DNA from 3 places in the Lysinibacillus sp. COL-1 genome. Region 3 is predicted to be linked to each of the others. Evidence: a T-box and tRNA genes for the amino acid it is inferred to sense, from the RefSeq annotation. Region 3 holds a T-box; the other regions hold tRNA genes.

What was found. A T-box is a leader RNA that pairs with one kind of tRNA and senses whether it is charged. The one in region 3 lies ahead of metG (methionine--tRNA ligase), so its partner is inferred to be a tRNA-Met.
Region 1: it has a tRNA-Met gene. The T-box ahead of metG (methionine--tRNA ligase) is inferred to sense a tRNA for this amino acid. The anticodon was not compared.
Region 2: it has a tRNA-Met gene. The T-box ahead of metG (methionine--tRNA ligase) is inferred to sense a tRNA for this amino acid. The anticodon was not compared.

The regions. Positions count from the first base shown of each region.
Region 1 is NZ_JCAWSJ010000002.1:642,420-649,137, reverse strand. It holds gene AC6BKE_RS03690 (hypothetical protein) at 63-593, opposite strand; gene AC6BKE_RS03685 (nitric oxide synthase oxygenase) at 619-1,665, opposite strand; tRNA gene AC6BKE_RS03680 (tRNA-Glu) at 1,984-2,055, opposite strand; tRNA gene AC6BKE_RS03675 (tRNA-Asn) at 2,057-2,133, opposite strand; tRNA gene AC6BKE_RS03670 (tRNA-Ile) at 2,141-2,214, opposite strand; tRNA gene AC6BKE_RS03665 (tRNA-Gly) at 2,219-2,292, opposite strand; tRNA gene AC6BKE_RS03660 (tRNA-Phe) at 2,299-2,374, opposite strand; tRNA gene AC6BKE_RS03655 (tRNA-Ser) at 2,379-2,471, opposite strand; tRNA gene AC6BKE_RS03650 (tRNA-Ala) at 2,485-2,560, opposite strand; tRNA gene AC6BKE_RS03645 (tRNA-Pro) at 2,576-2,652, opposite strand; tRNA gene AC6BKE_RS03640 (tRNA-Arg) at 2,668-2,744, opposite strand; tRNA gene AC6BKE_RS03635 (tRNA-Lys) at 2,764-2,836, opposite strand; tRNA gene AC6BKE_RS03630 (tRNA-Gln) at 2,851-2,925, opposite strand; tRNA gene AC6BKE_RS03625 (tRNA-His) at 2,935-3,010, opposite strand; tRNA gene AC6BKE_RS03620 (tRNA-Trp) at 3,058-3,131, opposite strand; tRNA gene AC6BKE_RS03615 (tRNA-Tyr) at 3,136-3,219, opposite strand; tRNA gene AC6BKE_RS03610 (tRNA-Thr) at 3,227-3,302, opposite strand; tRNA gene AC6BKE_RS03605 (tRNA-Asp) at 3,311-3,386, opposite strand; tRNA gene AC6BKE_RS03600 (tRNA-Met) at 3,390-3,464, opposite strand; tRNA gene AC6BKE_RS03595 (tRNA-Val) at 3,491-3,566, opposite strand; rRNA gene rrf (5S ribosomal RNA) at 3,578-3,693, opposite strand; rRNA gene AC6BKE_RS03585 (23S ribosomal RNA) at 3,760-6,687, opposite strand.
Region 2 is NZ_JCAWSJ010000004.1:3,441,043-3,447,760, forward strand. It holds gene AC6BKE_RS25210 (VOC family protein) at 99-515, shown strand; tRNA gene AC6BKE_RS25215 (tRNA-Glu) at 576-647, opposite strand; tRNA gene AC6BKE_RS25220 (tRNA-Ser) at 650-740, opposite strand; tRNA gene AC6BKE_RS25225 (tRNA-Asn) at 750-826, opposite strand; tRNA gene AC6BKE_RS25230 (tRNA-Ile) at 834-907, opposite strand; tRNA gene AC6BKE_RS25235 (tRNA-Gly) at 909-982, opposite strand; tRNA gene AC6BKE_RS25240 (tRNA-Phe) at 988-1,063, opposite strand; tRNA gene AC6BKE_RS25245 (tRNA-Asp) at 1,121-1,196, opposite strand; tRNA gene AC6BKE_RS25250 (tRNA-Met) at 1,200-1,274, opposite strand; tRNA gene AC6BKE_RS25255 (tRNA-Ser) at 1,328-1,420, opposite strand; tRNA gene AC6BKE_RS25260 (tRNA-Ile) at 1,436-1,512, opposite strand; tRNA gene AC6BKE_RS25265 (tRNA-Met) at 1,520-1,593, opposite strand; tRNA gene AC6BKE_RS25270 (tRNA-Ala) at 1,621-1,696, opposite strand; tRNA gene AC6BKE_RS25275 (tRNA-Pro) at 1,713-1,789, opposite strand; tRNA gene AC6BKE_RS25280 (tRNA-Arg) at 1,797-1,873, opposite strand; tRNA gene AC6BKE_RS25285 (tRNA-Leu) at 1,882-1,970, opposite strand; tRNA gene AC6BKE_RS25290 (tRNA-Gly) at 1,976-2,050, opposite strand; tRNA gene AC6BKE_RS25295 (tRNA-Leu) at 2,086-2,170, opposite strand; tRNA gene AC6BKE_RS25300 (tRNA-Lys) at 2,188-2,263, opposite strand; tRNA gene AC6BKE_RS25305 (tRNA-Thr) at 2,272-2,347, opposite strand; tRNA gene AC6BKE_RS25310 (tRNA-Val) at 2,351-2,426, opposite strand; rRNA gene rrf (5S ribosomal RNA) at 2,437-2,552, opposite strand; rRNA gene AC6BKE_RS25320 (23S ribosomal RNA) at 2,718-5,645, opposite strand; rRNA gene AC6BKE_RS25325 (16S ribosomal RNA) at 6,014-6,718, opposite strand, start outside.
Region 3 is NZ_JCAWSJ010000003.1:164,894-171,611, reverse strand. It holds gene AC6BKE_RS05245 (2-isopropylmalate synthase) at 1-1,238, shown strand, start outside; gene metG (methionine--tRNA ligase) at 1,346-2,980, opposite strand; T-box leader at 3,036-3,297, opposite strand; gene AC6BKE_RS05235 (HAD-IA family hydrolase) at 3,394-4,041, opposite strand; gene fosM (FosM family fosfomycin resistance protein) at 4,057-4,482, opposite strand; gene rsgA (ribosome small subunit-dependent GTPase A) at 4,500-5,570, opposite strand; gene AC6BKE_RS05220 (type III polyketide synthase) at 5,973-6,718, shown strand, end outside.

The DNA of each region.
Region 1 (6,718 bases), on a different contig from region 3:
AAGCAGATGGGATAACTGCTCATATTTCCCATCTGCTTTACTTCTATATAGGTATAGACGTTTTATTTGTCCAATTGCTGTAGTAAGGTTAGCAGTTCAGTAAGACGGTCTGCTGTTTCTTTGTTGTGAGCTATAACTGCTGCAAAAATAGGAACAGCCTCTTGTAAGAGTATATAACTAAAATAATAATAGCTTACAAAAGCTTTCTGCTCATAACCCTTTGGCGTTTCCTCCTCCCATTCCAGCTCATCATTCTCTTCGTGATCCATCCATAAATATTTGACATCTAACAGCTCCTGCATAGTTTGAACTGAATAGGATGGGTCTAGATAATCTTCAGAAATTGCATGTGCCACAGCTAAATAAAGCTCTACTTCTTGTACAGAGACATCCCCCGTATTTTTGCTAGCAAGCTTTTTTAGAAGGACAAGCAAAGCCCATGGTGTGACCTGCCATAGTGTACCTTGATGCTCCACTAACTCAGCTAGCTCTGTATATTGCTCCTGTTCAATCAGCTGAGGGATAGCCGTTCCTCTTCCATAAGGTGTCGTCAATTGTAACCACGGGATACTCGGAATTTGCTCATTCAACATAGCGTTTCGTCCTCTCCACAATCAGTTAATAGCATGGTTTTTGATAAAAATAATTGGGTGTATGATAAATATTGACATAAGGTTTATGGAAAATATGAGTCGTTGCGGGCGAAAGTGGTGGGATTAGCCATGTCCAGTTGCCTGTAACGTCTCGTCCTGCTGATTCCTCTGCTTCTTCAAACAATTTAAACTGCTGAGCAGCTGTATGATGATCGACAATGCTCACGCCTTGTTCTTTAAAAGAATGAAGGACAGCAATATTAAGTTCCACTAATGCACGATCACGCCAAAGTGAAGCTTGCTTGGTTGTATCAAGATTAAAAACCTCCGCAATAGCTGGTAGCATATTATAACGGTCATGATCTGCTAAATTACGTGCACCGATTTCTGTCCCCATATACCAGCCATTAAAGGGTGCGGCTTGGAAATCAATGCCTGCCATTTGAAAACGCATACTTGAAATTATGGGTACAGCATACCATTTCATTCCTAATTTCTCTACATCCACTGACTCTGGATGACGAATTGGCACCTCTAAAATATATTCTACAGGAATTGTAAACAGCTGCGGAGCTCGCTCATCTACTTGTATAACAAGAGGTAACACATCGAATGGTGTCCTCTCACTTTTCCAACCTAACGATTCACATACTTTAGTAAAAACAATAGAATGTGCATCACCAATAACGCCAGCTTCCGTTTCATAGCCTGCATAACGAATTAGCTGATGATTCCATATACGCACTCTGTTCGAAGCAAATACTGTTATTGTTGGACGGATTTTTCCACTATTTGTTGCATAATCGATATGCTCCAGTAGTTTTTGAAAAATATCCTGTTCATCTAAAACGGCACGTGCATCTACTACATGCAATGATTGCCAAAACAGACGACCAATACATTTGTTACTATTACGCCACGCCACCCGTGCACCAAAAGCTAGCTCCTCTGTTGTTGGGTCGTACTCACCTGCATTCTTAATCTGTTGTAATCTATTCGCTAACCAACGCTCTGATTCATCTTGTTCTGTCTGATATAAACTTAAAAATTGCTGGATCTCCTGTATATTCATTTCGATTCCTCCACTTATCCTCATATTAGAGGAACAAAACGACAAGCACCACGAAAATAGCTATAAAAAAACATACATATTGCATATATGAAATAGTTTGTTCAAATTTATAATGAATCGAATCATGATTAGAAGATATTGTGAATGAAGAAGGAAAAGAGGTGGGCGACATCTTATAGAAAGGAGAAACAAAATATTAGTCATGTAAAAAAGCTACTGAACCATTGATAGCGGATTCGTAGCTTTCACTCTTTACTAATGTATCATTTATTGATAAAAGAAAAAGCATGTAACACAATATTTGTGCTACATGCTTGATGACCCGTACGGGATTCGAACCCGTGTTACCGCCGTGAAAGGGCGGTGTCTTAACCACTTGACCAACGGGCCGTGGCTCCGAAGGCAGGACTCGAACCTGCGACAACCTGATTAACAGTCAGGTGCTACTACCAACTGAGCTACTTCGGAATAATGATGGGCCTAAATGGACTCGAACCATCGACCTCACGCTTATCAGGCGTGCGCTCTAACCAGCTGAGCTATAGGCCCATTTTGGAGCGGGTGATGAGAATCGAACTCACGACATCAGCTTGGAAGGCTGAGGTTTTACCATTAAACTACACCCGCAAATAATGGTGGGTCAGGACGGAATCGAACCGCCGACACTTAGAGCTTCAATCTAATGCTCTACCAACTGAGCTACTGACCCAAAATGGAGGAGGTAGAGGGATTCGAACCCCCGCGCGGTGTTACCCGCCTGTCGGTTTTCAAGACCGATCCCTTCAGCCAGACTTGGGTATACCTCCAAAAATATTGAACTGGTGGAGCCTAGCGGGATCGAACCGCTGACCTCCTGCGTGCAAGGCAGGCGCTCTCCCAGCTGAGCTAAGGCCCCATTTATCATAAAAAATGGTCGGAATGACAGGATTCGAACCTACGACCCCTTGGTCCCAAACCAAGTGCTCTACCAAGCTGAGCTACATTCCGAAAACATAAATTTATTGGCGCGCCCGACAGGAGTCGAACCCATAACCTTCTGATCCGTAGTCAGACGCTCTATCCAATTGAGCTACGGGCGCAATATTCATTAAAAAACGATGAGCCATGAAGGACTCGAACCTTCGACCCTCTGATTAAAAGTCAGATGCTCTACCAACTGAGCTAATGGCTCGTAAAAAAGAAAAATGGCTGGGGTACTAGGATTCGAACCTAGGCATGACGGAATCAAAATCCGTTGCCTTACCGCTTGGCTATACCCCAATTTGAAAATGGGGCGACTGATGGGAATCGAACCCACGAATGTCGGAACCACAATCCGATGCGTTAACCACTTCGCCACAATCGCCACTATATAAATTATAACAGCTGTATATGAACGAGTACCTCAATACCTGGCAGGGGCAGTAGGAATCGAACCCACACCAAAGGTTTTGGAGACCTCTATTCTACCGTTGAACTATGCCCCTAAAATGGTGGAGGGGGACGGATTCGAACCGCCGAACCCTAAGGAGCGGATTTACAGTCCGCCGCGTTTAGCCACTTCGCTACCCCTCCAAGGGAATGGTGCCGGCGATAGGAGTCGAACCCACGACCTACTGATTACAAGTCAGTTGCTCTACCAACTGAGCTACACCGGCAAAAAAAATGGCGGTCCCGACCGGGATCGAACCGGCGATCTCCTGCGTGACAGGCAGGCATGTTAACCGCTACACCACGGGACCATTTGGTTGCGGGGGCTGGATTTGAACCAACGACCTTCGGGTTATGAGCCCGACGAGCTACCACTGCTCCACCCCGCGATAATACTATACTGTTTTAAAAATAATGGTGGAGGATGACGGGCTCGAACCGCCGACCCTCTGCTTGTAAGGCAGATGCTCTCCCAGCTGAGCTAATCCTCCACGAAAAATAAGCGAAGCGATGTCCTACTCTCACAGGGGGAAGCCCCCAACTACCATCGGCGCTAAAGAGCTTAACTTCCGTGTTCGGTATGGGAACGGGTGTGGCCTCTTTGCCATCATCACTTCACTTATTCAGTTGAAAGAGTTGTTCTTTCAAAACTGGATAAACGGTTCATTGAATGTTTCAAACGTTTTGGTTAAGTCCTCGATCGATTAGTATTCGTCAGCTCCATGTGTCACCACACTTCCACCTCGAACCTATCTACCTCATCGTCTTTGAGGGATCTTACTTACTTGCGTAATGGGAAATCTCATCTTGAGGGGGGCTTCATGCTTAGATGCTTTCAGCACTTATCCCGTCCACACATAGCTACCCAGCGATGCCTTTGGCAAGACAACTGGTACACCAGCGGTGTGTCCATCCCGGTCCTCTCGTACTAAGGACAGCTCCTCTCAAATTTCCTACGCCCACGACGGATAGGGACCGAACTGTCTCACGACGTTCTGAACCCAGCTCGCGTACCGCTTTAATGGGCGAACAGCCCAACCCTTGGGACCGACTACAGCCCCAGGATGCGATGAGCCGACATCGAGGTGCCAAACCTCCCCGTCGATGTGGACTCTTGGGGGAGATAAGCCTGTTATCCCCGGGGTAGCTTTTATCCGTTGAGCGATGGCCCTTCCATGCGGAACCACCGGATCACTAAGCCCGTCTTTCGACCCTGCTCGACTTGTAGGTCTCGCAGTCAAGCTCCCTTGTGCCTTTACACTCTACGAATGATTTCCAACCATTCTGAGGGAACCTTTGGGCGCCTCCGTTACCTTTTAGGAGGCGACCGCCCCAGTCAAACTGTCCGCCTGACACTGTCTCCTACCCCGCTAAGGGGCATGGGTTAGAATTTCAATACAACCAGGGTAGTATCCCACCGACGCCTCCTTCGAAGCTGGCGCTCCGAGATCTCTGGCTCCTACCTATCCTGTACAAGTTGTACCAAAATTCAATATCAGGCTACAGTAAAGCTCCACGGGGTCTTTCCGTCCTGTCGCGGGTAACCTGCATCTTCACAGGTACTATAATTTCACCGAGTCTCTCGTTGAGACAGTGCCCAGATCGTTACGCCTTTCGTGCGGGTCGGAACTTACCCGACAAGGAATTTCGCTACCTTAGGACCGTTATAGTTACGGCCGCCGTTTACTGGGGCTTCAATTCGCAGCTTCGCTTGCGCTAACCACTCCTCTTAACCTTCCAGCACCGGGCAGGCGTCAGCCCCTATACGTCACCTTACGGTTTTGCAGAGACCTGTGTTTTTGCTAAACAGTCGCCTGGGCCTATTCACTGCGGCTCTCATGCGCTTGCACGCTCAAGAGCACCCCTTCTCCCGAAGTTACGGGGTCATTTTGCCGAGTTCCTTAACGAGAGTTCTCTCGCACACCTTAGGATTCTCTCCTCGACTACCTGTGTCGGTTTGCGGTACGGGCACCTCTCACCTCGATAGAGGCTTTTCTTGGCAGTGTGAAATCAGGAACTTCGTCCATACGGACTCGCCATCACAGCTCAACGTTACAGTGTGCGGATTTGCCTACACACACGCCTTACTGCTTGGACGCGCATAACCAACAGCGCGCTTACCCTATCCTACTGCGTCCCCCCATTTCTCAAACGGTGAGGAGGTGGTACAGGAATATCAACCTGTTGTCCATCGCCTACGCCTATCGGCCTCGGCTTAGGTCCCGACTAACCCTGAGCGGACGAGCCTTCCTCAGGAAACCTTAGTCATACGGTGGACGGGATTCTCACCCGTCTTTCGCTACTCATACCGGCATTCTCACTTCTAAGCGCTCCACCAGTCCTTCCGGTCTGACTTCAACGCACTTAGAACGCTCTCCTACCACTGACATCGTAGATGTCAATCCACAGCTTCGGTGAATCGTTTAGCCCCGATACATTTTCGGCGCAGCGTCACTCGACCAGTGAGCTATTACGCACTCTTTAAATGATGGCTGCTTCTAAGCCAACATCCTGGTTGTCTGTGCAACGCCACATCCTTTTCCACTTAACGATTACTTTGGGACCTTAGCTGGTGGTCTGGGCTGTTTCCCTTTTGACTACGGATCTTATCACTCGCAGTCTGACTCCCGTGTATAAATATCTGGCATTCGGAGTTTGTCTGAATTCGGTAAACCGGGATGGCCCCCTAGTCCAAACAGTGCTCTACCTCCAGTATTCTCATCACGAGGCTAGCCCTAAAGCTATTTCGGAGAGAACCAGCTATCTCCAAGTTCGATTGGAATTTCTCCGCTACCCACACCTCATCCCCGCACTTTTCAACGTGCGTGGGTTCGGGCCTCCAGTAAGTGTTACCTTACCTTCACCCTGGACATGGGTAGATCACCTGGTTTCGGGTCTACGACCACGTACTATTTCGCCCTATTCAGACTCGCTTTCGCTGCGGCTCCGCCTTCTAAAGCTTAACCTCGCACGTAATCGTAACTCGCCGGTTCATTCTACAAAAGGCACGCTATCACCCATTAACGGGCTCTAACTACTTGTAGGCACACGGTTTCAGGATCTCTTTCACTCCCCTTCCGGGGTGCTTTTCACCTTTCCCTCACGGTACTGGTTCACTATCGGTCACTAGGTAGTATTTAGCCTTGGGAGATGGTCCTCCCAGATTCCGACGGAATTTCACGTGTTCCGCCGTACTCAGGATCCACTCAGGAGAGAACGAACTTTCGACTACAGGGCTTTTACCTGCTCTGGCGGACCTTTCCAAGTCGCTTCATCTAACTCGCTCTTTTGTAACTCCGTATTGAGTGTCCTACAACCCCAAGAGGCAAGCCTCTTGGTTTGGGCTCTTCCCGTTTCGCTCGCCGCTACTCAGGGAATCGATTTTTCTTTCTCTTCCTCCAGGTACTTAGATGTTTCAGTTCCCTGGGTCTGCCTTCAAGACGCTATGTATTCACGTCAAGATACTACGCGATTAAACGTAGTGGGTTCCCCCATTCGGAAATCTCCGGATCAAAGCTCACTTACAGCTCCCCGAAGCATATCGGTGTTAGTGCCGTCCTTCTTCGGCTCCTAGTGCCAAGGCATTCGCCGTGCGCCCTTAATAACTTAACCTAACGGCTTTCAATACACATCACATTTCGTT
Region 2 (6,718 bases), on a different contig from region 3:
AATGCATCATCATCGATCCAATCAAAGAATATCCATCTATTGCTGAAATTGACATGGCTTTATGCTCTATGCTACTGTCGATTTGGAGGTGAAAATAAATGGCTTTTCAATCGAAAAATATTTTTATCAATTTACCAGTGAAAGATCTAAACAAATCCATCAACTTCTTTAAGGAACTAGGCTTTGAGTTCAATCAACAATTTAGCGATGAGACTACAGCCTCAATGATTATTAGTGAAAATATCTTCGCATTAATGATGGTGGAAGAACGATTCAAAGGGTTTAGTAAGAAGGAAATTACAAATACTGCTACGTCTGCAGAAGCAATTTTATGTCTATCTGCTGAAAATCGAGAGCAAGTAGATCAATTAGTAAATAAGGCACTGGCCTCCGGTGGTAAATCTTATAGTGAACCCCAAGATCATGGGTTTATGTATGGCTGGGGATTTCAGGATGTAGATGGGCATATCTGGGAAGTAGTTTATATGGATGAAAATGCATTGAATCAAGAGTAATATTTATATCTATGAATATGAAAAAACAGTAGATGCGTGTGCATCTACTGTTTTTTAGTATGACCCGTACGGGATTCGAACCCGTGTTACCGCCGTGAAAGGGCGGTGTCTTAACCACTTGACCAACGGGCCAATGGCGGAGAAGGAGGGATTTGAACCCTCGCGCCGGTTACCCGACCTACACCCTTAGCAGGGGCGCCTCTTCAGCCTCTTGAGTACTTCCCCACATAAAAATGGCTCCGAAGGCAGGACTCGAACCTGCGACAACCTGATTAACAGTCAGGTGCTACTACCAACTGAGCTACTTCGGAATAATAATGGGCCTAAATGGACTCGAACCATCGACCTCACGCTTATCAGGCGTGCGCTCTAACCAGCTGAGCTATAGGCCCTTGGAGCGGGTGATGGGAATCGAACCCACGACATCAGCTTGGAAGGCTGAGGTTTTACCATTAAACTACACCCGCATAAATGGTGGGTCAGGACGGAATCGAACCGCCGACACTTAGAGCTTCAATCTAATGCTCTACCAACTGAGCTACTGACCCATTTCGTCCATGCTAAGCTTATTTTCTTTTGCTTTTCATATCTTCTTATGAAAATAATGGCGGTCCCGACCGGGATCGAACCGGCGATCTCCTGCGTGACAGGCAGGCATGTTAACCGCTACACCACGGGACCATTTGGTTGCGGGGGCCGGATTTGAACCAACGACCTTCGGGTTATGAGCCCGACGAGCTACCACTGCTCCACCCCGCGATAATTTTATACGGTTTCGAGTTTTTAAAGCACCATTTATAAAGATTTAAAACTGGAGGAGGTAGAGGGATTCGAACCCCCGCGCGGTGTTACCCGCCTGTCGGTTTTCAAGACCGATCCCTTCAGCCAGACTTGGGTATACCTCCGTTGCAATATATAAATGGTGGACCTTGCAGGACTCGAACCTGCGACCGGACGGTTATGAGCCGTCTGCTCTAACCAACTGAGCTAAAGGTCCTTTAAGATGGCGGCAGAGGGGATCGAACCCCCGACCTTACGGGTATGAACCGTACGCTCTAGCCAGCTGAGCTACGCCGCCAGGATCTTTATACTGGTTAATTTATTATGGTGGAGCCTAGCGGGATCGAACCGCTGACCTCCTGCGTGCAAGGCAGGCGCTCTCCCAGCTGAGCTAAGGCCCCATAATTTCTTTGGAAATGGTCGGGAAGACAGGATTCGAACCTGCGACCCCTTGGTCCCAAACCAAGTGCTCTACCAAGCTGAGCTACTTCCCGTTCTTTTTGGCGCGCCCGACAGGAGTCGAACCCATAACCTTCTGATCCGTAGTCAGACGCTCTATCCAATTGAGCTACGGGCGCATTAAAAATGGTGCCGAGGACCGGAATCGAACCGGTACGGTAGTCACCTACCGCAGGATTTTAAGTCCTGTGCGTCTGCCAGTTCCGCCACCCCGGCACATTTGGAGCGGAAGACGAGGTTCGAACTCGCGACCCCCACCTTGGCAAGGTGGTGTTCTACCACTGAACTACTTCCGCATGTGCATAAGTTTTTTTATCTGGCAATGAAATAATGGTGCGGGTGAAGGGAGTCGAACCCCCACGCCTTGCGGCGCTAGATCCTAAGTCTAGTGCGTCTGCCAATTCCGCCACACCCGCTTATTATTATTTAAAAATGGTGAGCCATGAAGGACTCGAACCTTCGACCCTCTGATTAAAAGTCAGATGCTCTACCAACTGAGCTAATGGCTCTAAAAAAATGGTGCCGGCTATAGGAATCGAACCCACGACCTACTGATTACAAGTCAGTTGCTCTACCTGCTGAGCTAAACCGGCATATGGTGGAGGATGACGGGCTCGAACCGCCGACCCTCTGCTTGTAAGGCAGATGCTCTCCCAGCTGAGCTAATCCTCCTGGGTATTATGCCTAGCGACGTCCTACTCTCACAGGGGGAAGCCCCCAACTACCATCGGCGCTAAAGAGCTTAACTTCCGTGTTCGGTATGGGAACGGGTGTGACCTCTTTGCCATCATCACTAGACTTGCACATGGATGTGCTGGCTTCTGCGTTGCAACATGGATGTTGCGTTCTTAGCAGAAGTTCCTTTATATCAGCTTCAAAATAAATGGTGTCTTGAAGCTCTCTTTTTTGAAAGAGTTGTTCTTTCAAAACTGGATAAACGGTTCATTGAATGGTTCAAACATTTTGGTTAAGTCCTCGATCGATTAGTATTCGTCAGCTCCATGTGTCACCACACTTCCACCTCGAACCTATCTACCTCATCGTCTTTGAGGGATCTTACTTACTTGCGTAATGGGAAATCTCATCTTGAGGGGGGCTTCATGCTTAGATGCTTTCAGCACTTATCCCGTCCACACATAGCTACCCAGCGATGCCTTTGGCAAGACAACTGGTACACCAGCGGTGTGTCCATCCCGGTCCTCTCGTACTAAGGACAGCTCCTCTCAAATTTCCTACGCCCACGACGGATAGGGACCGAACTGTCTCACGACGTTCTGAACCCAGCTCGCGTACCGCTTTAATGGGCGAACAGCCCAACCCTTGGGACCGACTACAGCCCCAGGATGCGATGAGCCGACATCGAGGTGCCAAACCTCCCCGTCGATGTGGACTCTTGGGGGAGATAAGCCTGTTATCCCCGGGGTAGCTTTTATCCGTTGAGCGATGGCCCTTCCATGCGGAACCACCGGATCACTAAGCCCGTCTTTCGACCCTGCTCGACTTGTAGGTCTCGCAGTCAAGCTCCCTTGTGCCTTTACACTCTACGAATGATTTCCAACCATTCTGAGGGAACCTTTGGGCGCCTCCGTTACCTTTTAGGAGGCGACCGCCCCAGTCAAACTGTCCGCCTGACACTGTCTCCTGCCCCGCTAAGGGGCATGGGTTAGAATTTCAATACAACCAGGGTAGTATCCCACCGACGCCTCCTTCGAAGCTGGCGCTCCGAGATCTCTGGCTCCTACCTATCCTGTACAAGTTGTACCAAAATTCAATATCAGGCTACAGTAAAGCTCCACGGGGTCTTTCCGTCCTGTCGCGGGTAACCTGCATCTTCACAGGTACTATAATTTCACCGAGTCTCTCGTTGAGACAGTGCCCAGATCGTTACGCCTTTCGTGCGGGTCGGAACTTACCCGACAAGGAATTTCGCTACCTTAGGACCGTTATAGTTACGGCCGCCGTTTACTGGGGCTTCAATTCGCAGCTTCGCTTGCGCTAACCACTCCTCTTAACCTTCCAGCACCGGGCAGGCGTCAGCCCCTATACGTCACCTTACGGTTTTGCAGAGACCTGTGTTTTTGCTAAACAGTCGCCTGGGCCTATTCACTGCGGCTCTCATGCGCTTGCACGCTCAAGAGCACCCCTTCTCCCGAAGTTACGGGGTCATTTTGCCGAGTTCCTTAACGAGAGTTCTCTCGCACACCTTAGGATTCTCTCCTCGACTACCTGTGTCGGTTTGCGGTACGGGCACCTCTCACCTCGATAGAGGCTTTTCTTGGCAGTGTGAAATCAGGAACTTCGTCCATACGGACTCGCCATCACAGCTCAACGTTACAGTGTGCGGATTTGCCTACACACACGCCTTACTGCTTGGACGCGCATAACCAACAGCGCGCTTACCCTATCCTACTGCGTCCCCCCATTTCTCAAACGGTGAGGAGGTGGTACAGGAATATCAACCTGTTGTCCATCGCCTACGCCTATCGGCCTCGGCTTAGGTCCCGACTAACCCTGAGCGGACGAGCCTTCCTCAGGAAACCTTAGTCATACGGTGGACGGGATTCTCACCCGTCTTTCGCTACTCATACCGGCATTCTCACTTCTAAGCGCTCCACCAGTCCTTCCGGTCTGACTTCAACGCACTTAGAACGCTCTCCTACCACTGACATCGTAGATGTCAATCCACAGCTTCGGTGAATCGTTTAGCCCCGATACATTTTCGGCGCAGCGTCACTCGACCAGTGAGCTATTACGCACTCTTTAAATGATGGCTGCTTCTAAGCCAACATCCTGGTTGTCTGTGCAACGCCACATCCTTTTCCACTTAACGATTACTTTGGGACCTTAGCTGGTGGTCTGGGCTGTTTCCCTTTTGACTACGGATCTTATCACTCGCAGTCTGACTCCCGTGTATAAATATCTGGCATTCGGAGTTTGTCTGAATTCGGTAAACCGGGATGGCCCCCTAGTCCAAACAGTGCTCTACCTCCAGTATTCTCATCACGAGGCTAGCCCTAAAGCTATTTCGGAGAGAACCAGCTATCTCCAAGTTCGATTGGAATTTCTCCGCTACCCACACCTCATCCCCGCACTTTTCAACGTGCGTGGGTTCGGGCCTCCAGTAAGTGTTACCTTACCTTCACCCTGGACATGGGTAGATCACCTGGTTTCGGGTCTACGACCACGTACTATTTCGCCCTATTCAGACTCGCTTTCGCTGCGGCTCCGCCTTCTAAAGCTTAACCTCGCACGTAATCGTAACTCGCCGGTTCATTCTACAAAAGGCACGCTATCACCCATTAACGGGCTCTAACTACTTGTAGGCACACGGTTTCAGGATCTCTTTCACTCCCCTTCCGGGGTGCTTTTCACCTTTCCCTCACGGTACTGGTTCACTATCGGTCACTAGGTAGTATTTAGCCTTGGGAGATGGTCCTCCCGGATTCCGACGGAATTTCACGTGTTCCGCCGTACTCAGGATCCACTCAGGAGAGAACGAACTTTCGACTACAGGGCTTTTACCTGCTCTGGCGGACCTTTCCAAGTCGCTTCATCTAACTCGCTCTTTTGTAACTCCGTATTGAGTGTCCTACAACCCCAAGAGGCAAGCCTCTTGGTTTGGGCTCTTCCCGTTTCGCTCGCCGCTACTCAGGGAATCGATTTTTCTTTCTCTTCCTCCAGGTACTTAGATGTTTCAGTTCCCTGGGTCTGCCTTCAAGACGCTATGTATTCACGTCAAGATACTACGCGATTAAACGTAGTGGGTTCCCCCATTCGGAAATCTCCGGATCAAAGCTCACTTACAGCTCCCCGAAGCATATCGGTGTTAGTGCCGTCCTTCTTCGGCTCCTAGTGCCAAGGCATTCGCCGTGCGCCCTTAATAACTTAACCTAACGGCTTTCAATACACATCACATTTCGTTGTCAGCTTCACTCGTTCAATCAGTCACGTACTCAAGTACGCTCCTTCATTCACTCGATTGCTTCCTAGAACTGCTCGTGTCTTGAAACCCTTTTAATGTTATTAAGCCTATAAAAAACTTAAAAAATAAATGTGTTTGTTACAATTTCAATGTCGTTTTATCCAGTTTTCAAAGAACAAAGCTACTGCCTGCTTCTACATCTCGCAGCTTTGCGACGAAAGCGTAGCGACAGGAGCACATAATTAGAAGTAATTCATTCAAGAAGAATGAACCTTCAAAACTGAACGCAAAACGTAATCTTACAAACCCTAGGTTTGTATTCCGAAATAATCCTTAGAAAGGAGGTGATCCAGCCGCACCTTCCGATACGGCTACCTTGTTACGACTTCACCCCAATCATCTATCCCACCTTCGGCGGCTGGCTCCAAAAGGTTACCTCACCGACTTCGGGTGTTACAAACTCTCGTGGTGTGACGGGCGGTGTGTACAAGGCCCGGGAACGTATTCACCGCGGCATGCTGATCCGCGATTACTAGCGATTCCGGCTTCATGTAGGCGAGTTGCAGCCTACAATCCGAACTGAGAACGACTTTATCGGATTAGCTCCCTCTCGCGAGTTGGCAACCGTTTGTATCGTCCATTGTAGCACGTGTGTAGCCCAGGTCATAAGGGGCATGATGATTTGACGTCATCCCCACCTTCCTCCGGTTTGTCACCGGCAGTCACCTTAGAGTGCCCAACTAAATGATGGCAACTAAGATCAAGGGTTGCGCTCGTTGCGGGACTTAACCCAACATCTCACGACACGAGCTGACGACAACCATGCACCACCTGTCACCGTTGCCCCCGAAGGGGAAACTATATCTCTACAGTGGTCAACGGGATGTCAAGACCTGGTAAGGTTCTTCGCGTTGCTTCGAATTAAACCACATGCTCCACCGCTTGTGCGGGCCCCCGTCAATTCCTTTGAGTTTCAGTCTTGCGACCGTACTCCCCAGGCGGAGTGCTTAATGCGTTAGCTGCAGCACTAAGGGGCGGAAAC
Region 3 (6,718 bases):
AAAAATTCAGCAAATCAAAGGATCAAATTCTACAAATTGGTGTAGATGCTGTGAAGTACGCTAAATCATTATTGCCGCAAGTTCAATATTCCACAGAGGATGCGTCTCGTTCAGATTTTGAATATCTTTGGAAAACAATCGAAGCTGTTATGAAAGCTGGCGCAACTATGATTAATGTTCCTGATACGGTTGGCTTTGCAGAACCAGAAGAATTTGGAGAGATGATTTTTAAATTAAATGACCGTATGAAAAATTTAAACGATAGCGTTCTTCTAAGCGTTCATTGTCACAATGACCTAGGGATGGCAACGGCTAATACACTTGCTGCCATTAAAAATGGGGCGGATAAAGTGGAATGTACAATCAATGGTATCGGTGAACGTGCAGGTAATGCTGCATTAGAGGAAGTTGTCATGGCGCTAAAAACTCGTAGCTCCGTCTACAACGCTGAGACACGTATCAATACAAAAGAGATTATGAATACTTCACGCCTTGTTTCTAGCTTTATGGGTCTAGATGTCCAGGTCAATAAAGCTATTACGGGAGATAATGCGTTTGCGCATTCTTCTGGTATTCATCAGGATGGTTTGCTAAAATCTCGTGATGCTTATGAAATTGTCCACCCTGAAGACGTAGGTCTTGATGATATGGAGCTAGTACTAACAGCTCGCTCTGGTCGCCATGCAGTAAAAAATGCCCTTGAAAAATTAGGGTTTACTAATCTTTCTACAGATGAATTTGAAGGCATTTTTGAAGGCTTCTTAAAGCTAGCGGATGCGAAAAAGGAAGTATATGATCACGACTTATACGTTATTGTGGAAAGCTATTATGAAAAACATGATGCCAATAATAAAAATGCCACACATTATAGTGACCAATTCTTTGATATCGACGATCTACAAGTCGTCAGCAATACTAGCTTCCCTTCTGCAAGTGTGAAAGTTCGTAAAGGCGGCGAAGTCTTTAAAGCAAGTGCAGTAGGCTCTGGCCCAATCGATGCCTTATATTCAGCCATTGCAGAAATTACAAACATAGATATAAAACTAGTGGAATACAATATCAATAGTGTTTCACGAGGCAAAGAGGCTTTAGGTAAGGTGAAAATTACGATTGAGTATGATGGCGAAAAGTATATTGCCAAAGCAGCTGATACAGATATTCTAAAGGCCAGTGCCCTAGCCTATATTAATGCTATCAATAGCATTGTTGTAGCAAAATTAACACCTGTGATGAATTAAATTGAATTGAAAAAAGCAGTATGTCGTATGTGAACTACCCCGTAAAAATTAGACATCAATCTATCTTTTTGGGGTCAGATCATATGAGTCATACTGCTTTTTCAAATCTAACGACTGTCCCTCACTAATTTTTGATACTCTTCTTCAATTCGTTCAATGTCAAGACGTTCAAACAAAGGAGCTACTGCTTGAATCATTTGAGGCAATTCTACTTGTTCATGCCACATCATTTCCTGTATGCCTAACATATTCCTTACCTTCTCTGCTGAAAATGGTAAGAAAGGATGCAGTAGCTGTCCTAAATTAGCAATAATATAGACACAGGTTGCTAGTGTACGATTACTAGCCTCCACATTTTCTTTTACTTGTTGCCATGGCTGTTGTACGTCAAAATAGCGATTAGCCCCTCGAATATACTCAAAAATGGCTTCTAACGCTTGTTTAAAATGCCCTCCTTCAATCAGCCTGCCCGCTTCATTAAACAGCTGAACGGTTTGTTTACGAATATTGCTATCTACTTCAGCCTGTGGCACCTGGCTGGCAAAGGATTTCTCAATAAACTTCAATGTACGATTGACAAAATTACCATAGGCACCGAGTAATTCACTATTATGACTGTAAATAAATTCTCGCCATGAAAAATCAGTATCACGGTTTTCTGGCGCATTCATCGTTAAGAAGTAGCGAATGGCGTCTGCGTCATAACGACTTAAAATATACGGAACCCACACAGCCCAATTTTGACTAGTTGATAATTTTCGTTTTTCTAATGTTAAATATTCGTTCGATACGATATGTGTTGGTAATGCTTGCGCCCCAATTCCCATTAAAATAGCTGGCCAAATAACCGTATGGAAAGGAATATTATCCTTCCCATGGACATAATACGAAATGGTCTCTTCATTCCATAAATCTTCAATCGCTATTTGATGCTCTTTTGCCCACTCTAGACTTGCTGATAGATAACCAGCTACTGCTTCAATCCATACATATATTTTTTTCCCTTCAAAGCCTGGCACTGGGACATCTATGCCGTTTGGTAAATCTCTTGTTACTGCTCGGTCAGGAACCCCTTCTGCCAAGTAACGCTCCGTTAAACCTAAAGCATTATCTCGCCAACGTTTATGGGCCTTCGCTTCTGCCACATAAGACTCCAATCTACCTTGAAATTGACTAAAGGTAAAATAAAAATGCTCTGTCTCACGAATAACAGGCTCATTGCCACATATTTTGCAACGTTTATCTATTAAATCCAGTGGGTCTAAGATTTCTGAGCAGTTATCACATTGATCTCCCCTTGCTTTTGCACCACAATTTGGGCAAATTCCTTCAACAAATCGATCGGGTAGAAATTGTTGATCTGTCTCACAGTAAGCCTGTTCAATTTTCTTTTTGTATAAAAAATTGTTAGCTAGTAGCTGTAAAAATAGGCCCTTTACGGATTCATGATGGTGTTCTGCATCTGTTCTAGTGTATAAATCATAGGTAAATCCTAAATCACGAAAGCACTGCGTAAATTCAGCATGATAGTGATTGGCAATGGCCTCTGTTGTTGTATTTTCTTGTGCTGCACGAATAGAAATAGGTGTACCATTACAATCACTGCCTGATACATATAAAACCTGCTCACCTTTTTGTCGGTAATATCTAGCCAAAATATCACCTGGTAATAGTGCGGCAACATGCCCTAAATGCAAAGAACCATTTGCATATGGCCAAGCGCCTCCAATAACAATTGTCATTCTAGTTTGCTCCCCTCACTAAAAAATGGTAAAAAAAATCGTCCTAATCAAATCTGATTAGGACGAGTATACCCGTGTTACCACCTATATTTACAAATAGCTCACACTATTTGTCTCCATCAGTACGTCTCCATTCAAAATGAGAGATACTGCCGCTGTTGTAACGAGTGCCCATCTCGTCGTAATCTACTTGCTAAAAAGCTTTCGGTACGAAGCTCAAAGGTCATTTTCAAAAGGGTTCATTTACCTCATTTCCACCAACAGAGGCTCTCTACAAAATGCTGCTCCAATTTACTTTTCCTTTTCAATGCTTTTCCTATAGGATTGGCACTATTTTACGCTTTCTAGTGATGAAATGCAATGATTGTCGTTAAATCAACTCTATTTTTCGATAAAGATTAAAATTTAAGCAATTAATTGAATGTGATGTTTAATAACGCTGTTAAATCATCTATTATAATGTCTGCCTTTTGCAATTCGTTATCCTGTGCAAAGTCAAAACGAACGCCTATCGACTGTAGTTGATTGTCATGTGCAGCCTGAATATCCGACGAACGATCTCCCACCACTACCCCGTTCTCGATTTCATTTTCTTCTACAACTCGTTTTACTAGATCTGATTTATGCCCACTTGCAATAGATTGAATGCTGTAGATTCCCTTTATAAAACGCTCTAATTGATAGGTTTCAACAATCGCCTGTAAATAGTCAACCTGTCCATTACTCGCTATGTATAACGGATAATTCTCTGATAATGCTGCAAGAGTTTGTTCAGCATGTGGATATAAAGCTCCCTGATGATTGCGTATTTGCTCAATCAGCTTTATATGGAACAAAACATTGCTCTCTTCACGTATCTCTATTGCATGCATAGGACATAATGTTTCCCACACAACAGGTAAAGGAACGCCCATTATTTCTCTGTATTTTTCTATCGGTGTTTCTCCTTGCCACAAGCCACTTGTCCGTAGCACATCAAATGTTGCGTCGAGCGCAGGCTCTAATATAAGATTTGTTTGAAATAACGTGCCATCCATATCAAAAATAAAAGCTTTATTCATAGAATCACTCCCTGATTAATTATCAAAAAACGTCATGTGAGGCTTTTCCTGCTTATAATAAGCCAAACGATCTTGCAAAGTTCCTGTATGAAATTCAAATTTATGACCATCTGGGTCTGTAAAGTAAATCGATTTTTTGTCCTTCTCATCTCTTTGACGCCCTGTTAAAATATTGACCTTTAATTGTAGCAATTTATCATACATTTTATTATAGTCATCCTCACAAATAGTAAAGGCGATGTGGGTATAGGAATGATGGATTTCATTCCGTGGTATATCCCTCTCTACATTCAGGGCGAGCCACAGCCCATTTACATCAAAATAGGCTGTGCTTTTCCCCTTTACTAGCAATTTAGCATCGAAAACATTTTCATAGAATGCGATGGATTCCTCTAAATTGGATACAGAAAATAGTAAATGATTAATATGTTGAATGGTCATAACTAAGCTCCTAATGCTTATTTTTTACCTTTTTTTATTCCTTTAGAAATCTGCTTCCATTTACGTTGCTCCTCAAGTTTCGCCTGTGCATTGGTTTTGCGTTCCATATAAGCTAATTCTCTTTGGAGCTTAAAGTAGCTTTGGAGGCGATATTGATCCAACTCTCCATCAACAATAGCTTGCTGGACAGCACAATAAGGCTCTTTTTGATGAGTACAATCACGATAACGACAAGCTGTTGCTAGTTCCTCAATATCTTGAAAGCTTGAAGCTAAACTATCACCTTGATCCCATAATTGAAGCTCACGCATCCCTGGTGTATCGATTAAACAGCCCCCATCTGGTAATATGACTAACTCTCGATGAGTAGTTGTATGACGACCCTTAGCATCTTCCTCACGAATACCAGCAACCTTCATCAGCATCTCCCCACACAAAGCATTTGTTAAGGTCGACTTCCCTGCCCCTGAAGAGCCTAGCAATGCCCCTGTCACTCCCTCCGTGAACAATGTCTTAATTTCCATTAAGCCTTCGCCCGATAAAGCACTCGTCACAAAAATATCTACACCAAATGCTACAGACTCAACTTCTTGTACCAAGCTTGCAGTATCCTCACATAAATCTGCCTTCGTCAGGACAATCACTGGCCTTGCCCCTGAATCCCAGGCAGCTACTAAATATCTCTCCAAACGTCGAATATTAAAATCAGCGTTCAAGCTCATAACAAGTAACACGATATCGACATTTGATGCGACAATCTGTTCTTGAATTTCAGTTCCTGCAACTTTACGTGAAAATACAGATTTTCGTTGGAATAGCTGATGAATAATTGCTCGTTCCTCACCGGGCATTTTCTCTACTAGCACCCAATCACCAACTGCTGGATAGTCCTCCCGAGCTAAAGACGTATACGCATAATGACCAGCAATTGTCGCAAGCCATTCGCCCTCTTCGGCTAACACTCGGTAAGAATGCTTATGCTCTAATGTAACCCTTGCAGGCACACAATTCTTCAATTTAGGCTGTTTTTTCATTTCCATCATTTGCTCTTCAAAATACGTTGTAAAACCTACTGTTGTTAAATTCAATTTATTTTCCTCCTAAACGTACATATCCTTGACGCCTCAGCGCAATGTCTGTAATATCCGCCAGAGACTCTATCGTCATTCAGCATTTTTTGAACCACGAAAAAAACCTTGTAGCTGCAATTCGGCAGTTACAAGGTTTCACAGGCACGTTTAAAAGATACACAAATACCCCGAGTTATAGCACGGCGTCACTTTGTATATTTTAGGCGTGTGAAATGGAACAAACCGAATTGCAGTTCGCTAAAAATAGATCTATTCATCATGTCACATCACCTTCTTTCCATTTAGTTGTTATCAATATAGCTAAATTTTCAGAAATTGTCAATTATAATCTTATAAGCATTTATTCTAATCCTCGACGCATAGAATGAACAAGACCACTAAATGCGAGGAGATGTTGAATTGCCTAAAATCATTTCTATTAGCACACATCAACCACCTTACACATTACAGCAATCAAATGCAGAGGAACTAACGAAAGAGCTTTTCTATGCAAAAATCCCCAAACTAGAGCGCTACTTAAAGGTTTTTGAAAATGGTGGCATCGACACCCGCCATTTTTGTGTTCCATCAGAATGGCATCGTACGAATCACTCCTTTGAGGAACGCAATGATTTATATATTGAATTAGCTACACAATACAGCGTGAACGTCATCCAGGCATGTTTAGAAAATGATGCTTTTTTATCTTCACCCATTTCTCCCGAAGAGATTGATGCCATCATTTTTGTCAGTAGTACTGGCATTTCAACACCAAGCATTGATGCGCGTGTGATGAATAAACTTCCCTTTTCAGATCGACTGAAACGTATTCCACTATGGGGGTTAGGATGTGCTGGCGGAGCAGCAGGTGTAAGTAGAGCCTTTGATTTTTGTAAAGCCCATCCACATGCGAAGGTGCTTGTCGTTTGTGTCGAGTTATGTAGCCTCACTTTTCAGCCAAATGATTTTTCTAAAAGTAATTTAATCGGTGCTTCTCTTTTTGCAGATGGTGCTGCTTGTATTCTCGTTTGCGGAGACGACTTAACCATCGATACAAAAAAAACAACACCTTCTATTTTGGCAACAGGCTCTAAATGGATGCCAGATTCAGAAAATGTGATGGGTTGGAATGTAAAAAACAATGGACTTCATGTTATTTTTCAAAA